2 regions of the Telluria sp. LT2P34 genome follow, and region 2 is predicted to be linked to the other one. Evidence: predicted binding sites of a transcription regulator. Region 2 holds the regulator's gene; the other holds the start of a gene.

Region 1 (3,401 bases), on a different contig from region 2:
ACCAGTTCGAGGCGCCAATCCACCCGGCTTGAGCAGGAGTCCCGCATGCAGCATGCCCCCATCGCATCGGCTTACGACCAGCTGGCCGAACGCTGGCTCGACGACAGTTTCAACCAGGCCAACGGCGTCGCCCAGCACGAGCGCGCTTTGGCCTTCCTTGGCGATGACGGTGGGGGCTGGGCGCTGAACGTCGGCTGCGGCTGCAATACCCGGCTCAACCCATCCATGCGCGCCCGGGGGCTGCAGATCGAGGGCATCGATATCTCCGAGCGCATGCTCGACCTGGCCAGGATCGCCGACCCGGCAGTCATCCTGCACCATGCCGACGCCGTCAGCTGGCAAGCCGAGCGCAGCTACCGCTTCATCACGGCCTGGGACAGCATCTGGCATGTGCGATTGGCGCAGCAGGCGGGCCTGCTGCGCAAACTCATGGATGCACTGGAGCCGGGCGGCGTGTTCATTTTTTCGATGGGCGGGCTGGACGCGCCCGCGGAACACGTCGACGATGCAATGGGTCCTGCGGTTTACTACGCCAGCCCGGGCATTCCCGGACTGCTGCGGCTGGTCGAGGAGGCCGGCTGCATGTGCCGGCATCTCGAATTCGACCAGTACCCGCTGAAGCATCTTTTCATCGTCGTGCAGAAAGCCGGGCAGTCCTAGCGTCCGACCCCGATGCCGATGCCGATACCGGAGCCACGTCCGCCGCTGCCCCAGCCGCCAAAGATCGACGTCGATACGCCTGCACGGCCGACGTTGTTCTTTGCCGCCAGCTGAACAACACAATTGCGCCACGGATCGGTATTTGCCGCATAACCCAGCTGCGTACATGCGGGGCCGTATTCGACAATCATGCGATCCATTTCAGCCTGTTGCTTCATTGCTTTTTCTTGAGGGGTAGCACACCCCAGCAAGCAGATTGCGCTTGCAGCCATCAACATCAGAGCGCGCATGGCGTTTCTCCTTTAGCGATTCGATCGGACTGAGAAATCGGACTGAGAATCAAGCCTCCCGATGCATTCTCGCTCAGTGCGCTCCGGACTGTCGCAGGCTTGCGGTCTTATCGGCCTTCCTTGTTAATCATCTGCACCAGCTTGAAGGCTTCGTGCTGGATCACCGGCTCCGCCGCCGCCAGTTCCTTGCTCGCCAGGACATAGGCGGCGCGCTTGCGCTCTTTCTTTTCTTCCGGTGCGACGGTCGGGCGCGCGCCCGGCATCATCAGCTGCACCCCGCTGTTGTACTTATTGTGGATGACCTTCTTGCCGTAGGGAGTGCGGTAAAAACGGTTCATCTCGATGGCGGTATCGGCGGATATGACGCGTGCCAGCGCCGGCGCCATGCGGCGGTACATTTCTGCAGGAGGCGTTTTGTCGAGTTTTGCAAAAATCACCTTGCGCTGGGCATCGCTCGCGTAACGGCTGCGGCCGGCGACGCCCTTGACGACATTTTCGAACTGCATGGCGCCCAGCAGGTCTTCTACCGCTTTCACGTGCGCCGGACCTGAAACGGCGGCCTGTGCCGAGGGCGCGGGCGTGACGGCGAAGGCGGGGGCGGCGGCAACCAGGGTGAGACCCAGCAGGGCCTGGACGGCAAACTTCATATGTTTCCTTTTTGTTAGTAGTGTCTGACTATTTACTGTAAGCGATAGGTTTCCTTTTAAGCAAGCGGGTGATTTCTTGTATCCGCACGGAAATGATTGATAAGTTGATCTCATCGATCCTATACTGTGTTTTTATACAGTAGTTTGTGCACTCACCACATTCGCCCTTGCCGATGCCCCGTCCCGCCCAGCCGCCCGCTCAATACCTGCCCGATTATGCCGAGCTGTTCTGCCTGTCGAATTTCTCCTTCCTCGAAGGGGCCTCGCATGCCGAAGAGCTGGTGGAGCGGGCGGTGCGGCTGGGCTATTCGGCGCTGGCGCTGACCGACGAATGCTCGCTGGCCGGGGTGGTGCGCGCCCATGCCGAAGCAAAAAAAGCGGGGCTGCCCTTCATCGTCGGCGCCCATTTCCACCTGCAGCAGCCCGACGGCGCTCCGGCCCTCTCGCTGATCCTGCTGGCGCAGAACCGCAACGGCTACGGCAACCTGTCCGAATTCATCACGCTGGGCCGTACGCGCGGCGAAAAGGGCAGCTACCGCCTGGGCCCCGGCGACATCGCCAATCCGCCGCCGGAGCTGGCCCACCTGCAGGGCATGCCCGATTGCCTGGCGATCCTGCTGCCCCGCTATCCGGGCCACGAACCGAAAGACGTCGACCGCCTGCACGCGCAGGCCGCCTGGCTGGCGGCGCAGTTCCCGGGACGCGCCTGGCTCGGCCTGGTGCTGCTGCACCGCGCCTTCGACGAGGCGCACCGGGTCACGATCGAGGAGGTGGGCGGACAGCACCGGCTGCCGGTGGTCGCCCTCGGCCATGTGACGATGCATGTGCGCTCCCGCAAACCCCTGCAGGACACCTTGAGCGCCACGCGCCTGAACAAGCCGGTGGCCGAATGCGGTTATGGCCTGGCGCAGAACGCCGAGCAGCACCTGCGCGCGCGCCTGCGCCTGGCGAACATTTATTCGGTCGATGCGCTCGTCGAGACCCTGCGTATTGCGGCGCGCTGCAGCTTCTCGCTCGACGAGCTGCGCTACGAATATCCGAACGAAGTGGTCCCGCCCGGCCACACGGCAGGCAGTTTCCTGCGCCTGGAGACCTATATCGGCGCGCACCGCCGCTTTCGCGAAGGGATTCCCGCCAAGGTGCAGGCCCAGGTCGAGCACGAGCTGTCCCTGATCGCCGAGATGGGCTACGAACACTACTTCCTGACCGTCTACGACATCGTGCGCTTCGCGCGCTCGAACAACATCCTGTGCCAGGGCCGCGGCTCGGCGGCCAATTCGGCCGTCTGCTACTGCCTCGGCATCACCGAGGTTGATCCGGCGCGCGCGAACCTGCTGTTCGAACGCTTCATCTCGAAGGAGCGCAACGAGCCGCCCGACATCGACGTCGATTTCGAGCACCAGCGCCGCGAGGAGGTGATCCAGTACATCTACAACAAGTACGGCCGCACCCGCGCGGCGCTGGCGGCGGTGGTGATCAGCTACCGTCCCAAGAGCGCACTGCGCGACAGCGGCCGCGCGCTCGGCGTCGACCTCGGCATCATCGAGAAGGTCTGCAAAAGCCACCGCTGGTTCGACAACAAGCTTGACCTGCTGAACCGCTTGCAGGAGAGCGGCCTCGATCCGGAAGCGCCGCTGTCGCGCCAGTGGGCCACGCTCGCCACCCAGCTGCTGAATTTTCCGCGTCACCTGTCGCAGCACCCGGGCGGCTTCGTCATCGCCCAGGGCAAGCTGTCGCGCCTGGTGCCGATCGAGAACGCGGCCATGGTCGATCGCAGCGTCATCCAGTGGGACAAGAACGACCT
Region 2 (3,401 bases):
GGCTTTTTCTTATTAACAACAGTGCATCAGAATCGATGCGCGCCGTTGTTACTCAGGCAGCTTCGCCCACGACAGCGACGGTGATTTCCACCACGACGTCGGTGTGCAGCGCGACGGCGACAGCGTGCTCGCCGGTCGTCTTCAGGGGACCGGTCGGCAGGCGCACTTGCGCCTTTTCGACTGCAAAACCCTGCTTCGTCAGCGCTTCAGCGATGTCGAAGTTGGTGACCGAACCGAACAGGCGACCGTCGACGCCGGCCTTCTGGCCGATGGTGATGGTCATGCCGCTCAGCTTGTCGCCCTGGGCTTGCGAAGCCGCCAGCTTTTCGCCAGCTGCTTTTTCCAGCTCGGCGCGCTTGACTTCGAACTCGGCGACTGCCGACGAAGTTGCACGGCGGGCCATCTTTTGCGGGATCAGGAAGTTACGTGCGTAACCGTCCTTGACCTTGACCACGTCGCCCAGGTTGCCGACGTTAACAACTTTTTCCAAAAGGATCACTTGCATATTTTTCTCCAGAAAATTCTGACTGTACGGCGCTTGAATTAAGCGTTGTGCAGGTCGGTGTACGGCAGCAGCGCGAGGTAGCGTGCGCGCTTGATCGCGGTGTCAACCTGGCGCTGGTAGTGCGCCTTGGTGCCGGTCAGGCGTGCAGGCATGATCTTGCCGTTTTCCTGGACGAAGTCCTTCAGGGTGTCGACGTCTTTGTAGTCGACCTGCTCGACGTTTGCGGCGGTGAAGCGGCAGAACTTCTTGCGCTTGAACAGCGGATTTTGCTGTTTGCGCTTGAGTTTTTCTTTGGCCTTGTTTTTGTCGAACTTTTTACCGAATGCCATTTGAGGCTCCTGTATCTAAAAGGTGGGCCGCTATTGTTTTAAGCGGCGGCACTAAAATCAATGATGTGAAACACCAGGGCTTTGCTGCTGCGGTTCTTCCTGGCCAAAAATCCCGTGAACTGGTGCGCGGCGCCCAACTCGGCGCTGGCGAAGCGGCCCGAAATTTCTCCCGCGGCGAACGCGGCAATTTCGAACTCCACCAGTCTTGCCACACCTGCCTCGACCTGCTGCGAACTGTGCATCAGGATTGCCGAAACGACCGGCACGCCGGCGGGGGTGTAGCGCAGTACGTCGCGTTCAGCGATGGTTGCGACGACGTGTAACTGGTTCACTTCAAGTGTTCAGGGTTCCTGGCGAAAGAATGTTTAAGCAGCAGCAGGGGCCGGGGCAGCAGCAGCAGGGGCCGGAGCCTGGGCTGGCGCTTCCGAGCGGTGGCTCTTGGCTGCGTCTTCGCGCTGGACCGACTTCATCATTGGCGATGGGGTCGTTTCAGCTTTCTTCATCTTCACGGTCAGGTGACGCAGCACGGCATCATTGAACTTGAATGCGGTTTCCAGCTCGACCAGGGTCTCGTTGTCGCACTCGATGTTCATGCAGATATAGTGCGCTTTAGGCAGCTTCTGGATCGAGTAAGCCATCTGGCGACGGCCCCAGTCTTCGACGCGATGAATGTTACCGCCGCGTGCGCTGACGCTGGCCTTGTAACGTTCGATCATCGCCGGGACTTGCTCGCTCTGGTCCGGGTGGACGATAAAAACGATTTCATAATGACGCATGCAGTACTCCTTGAGGACGTTTAAACAAATGCCCACCTCGGCGTCAAGACGAGTGTGGGAAGGGAAAGCCGGCAATTATAGCGCGGATGGCGCGACAACACAATGGGACGGGAAATGTGACAATTTCAGCGATTTCCCTTGCATTCGCCGAAATACTGTACAAAAATACAGTCTGAATCATCAACCATGGCAGATCCATGCTCAAGCTCACCGCAAGGCAACAACAGATCCTTGACCTGATCAAGGAAGCGATCGACAACACCGGCTTCCCGCCCACGCGCGCCGAGATCGCGAAGGAACTGGGCTTCAAGTCGGCCAACGCCGCCGAAGAACACCTGCAGGCGCTGGCCCGCAAAGGCGCGATCGAAATCGTGTCGGGCACCTCGCGCGGCATCCGCCTGATCGGCTCCTCGGTGCATGCGCCGGCATCGGTCCCGCACATTCCGGCGGCGCTCCTGATGTCGCTGCCGCTGGTAGGCCGCGTGGCCGCCGGTTCGCCCATCCTGGCCCAGGAACACGTCGAAGCCACCTACAACGTCGACCCGGCCATGTTCGGCGCCCGTCCCGATTTCCTGCTCAAGGTGCGCGGCTGGTCGATGCGCGACGCCGGCATCATGGACGGCGACTTCCTCGCCGTCAAAAAGATCGACAACGCCAAGAATGGCCAGATCGTGGTCGCCCGCATCGGCGACGACGTGACCGTCAAGCGCTACCGCAAGACGGGCGAACTGATCGAGCTGCTGCCGGAAAATCCGGACTTCAAGGTCATTCGCGTCGAACCGGGCGACGAGTTTGCGCTCGAGGGCCTGGCAGTCGGACTGATGCGCAGCTGGCATTGAGCATCGCTTGAGCGCTTCCTGAATGCAAAAAGCCGCTCGACGCGGCTTTTTTATTTGGCTGACTAGGGAGTCTGTCGCGGCGCGGCGCCCATCGGCTTGTCGAAGTCGTACAGTTTCACCGACGGGCTCTTCGCCACGATGTCATTGTGCTCCTTGACATAGGCTTCGGTCGCGCTGCGCCATGCGGCCAGGTCGGCCAGGACCATCTTCGAGCTGACGCGCGCTTCCTCGGCCAGGTTTTCCTGCACCAGCGCCAGGCGCTCGCCCGCACGCCTGGTTTCGGCTTCGTTCATCAGCTTGGCGATATCGGGCGGAATCAGTTTCACCAGAGGCGAGGCGGCGTTCAGGTTCTTGACGTAATCGTTGTAGCAGGTCTGCCACTTGGTCACGCTGGCCGACACGCGCTCGATGTCCACGCTCTGCTTCGAGATCGCGGGGATGCGCGGAACCGGGCAGTTGAAGGCGCCGGACTTCAGGTCTTCACCCTGGTATTGCTCGACCCAGCGCGTGATCTCGGCACGGCGCAGCGTGCGCTGCTTCATGACTTCAAGCGAACTGATCGCAACTGGATTGCCTTTTGCCGCCGCCTTGCGGAACCAGCTTTCCGCTTTGGCATCGTCGGTGGCGCCAGCTTCGCCGTACCAGTACATCTGGCCCAGGCGCTGCTGCGCTTCGACATTGCCGGCGTTGGCCAGCTTGGTGTAGAGCCGCAGCGCCTCCGGATAGGATTTTTTGGCAAACAAGGCGTTCGCGTCGGCCAGCTCGTCGGCATAGGCGGGGATGCACAGGCTCAGTGCGAGGCATAGCAACAGTTTTTTCATGGGGGCGTTGGATCCGGGTAAAGACCTATCATAGCCTGCACCCCGGCCCGACTCAAGCGCCGAGGGCGACGCGGAAGTCGTCGATCAGGTCTTCGGTATCCTCGATCCCCACCGACACCCGGATCAGCGAC

The links. The regulator LexA, encoded in region 2, represses DNA repair genes until DNA is damaged. The targets are predictions, from matches to a motif close to ACTGTATNNNNATACAGT.
Region 1: AC56KZ_RS06160 (error-prone DNA polymerase) is a predicted target of LexA. The motif match lies at 1,721-1,738, and genes of this name have one in related genera.

What each region holds. Positions count from the first base shown of each region.
Region 1 is NZ_JCASIN010000002.1:61,632-65,032, reverse strand. Features, by position in the region: gene AC56KZ_RS06180 (ABC transporter ATP-binding protein/permease) at 1-32, shown strand, start outside; gene AC56KZ_RS06175 (class I SAM-dependent DNA methyltransferase) at 46-660, shown strand; gene AC56KZ_RS06170 (hypothetical protein) at 657-950, opposite strand; gene AC56KZ_RS06165 (DUF2059 domain-containing protein) at 1,058-1,597, opposite strand; gene AC56KZ_RS06160 (error-prone DNA polymerase) at 1,771-3,401, shown strand, end outside.
Region 2 is NZ_JCASIN010000006.1:24,141-27,541, reverse strand. Features, by position in the region: gene rplI (50S ribosomal protein L9) at 53-505, opposite strand; gene rpsR (30S ribosomal protein S18) at 544-834, opposite strand; gene priB (primosomal replication protein N) at 873-1,166, opposite strand; gene rpsF (30S ribosomal protein S6) at 1,200-1,610, opposite strand; gene lexA (transcriptional repressor LexA) at 1,808-2,449, shown strand; gene AC56KZ_RS15940 (tetratricopeptide repeat protein) at 2,512-3,270, opposite strand; gene AC56KZ_RS15935 (cystathionine gamma-synthase family protein) at 3,323-3,401, opposite strand, start outside.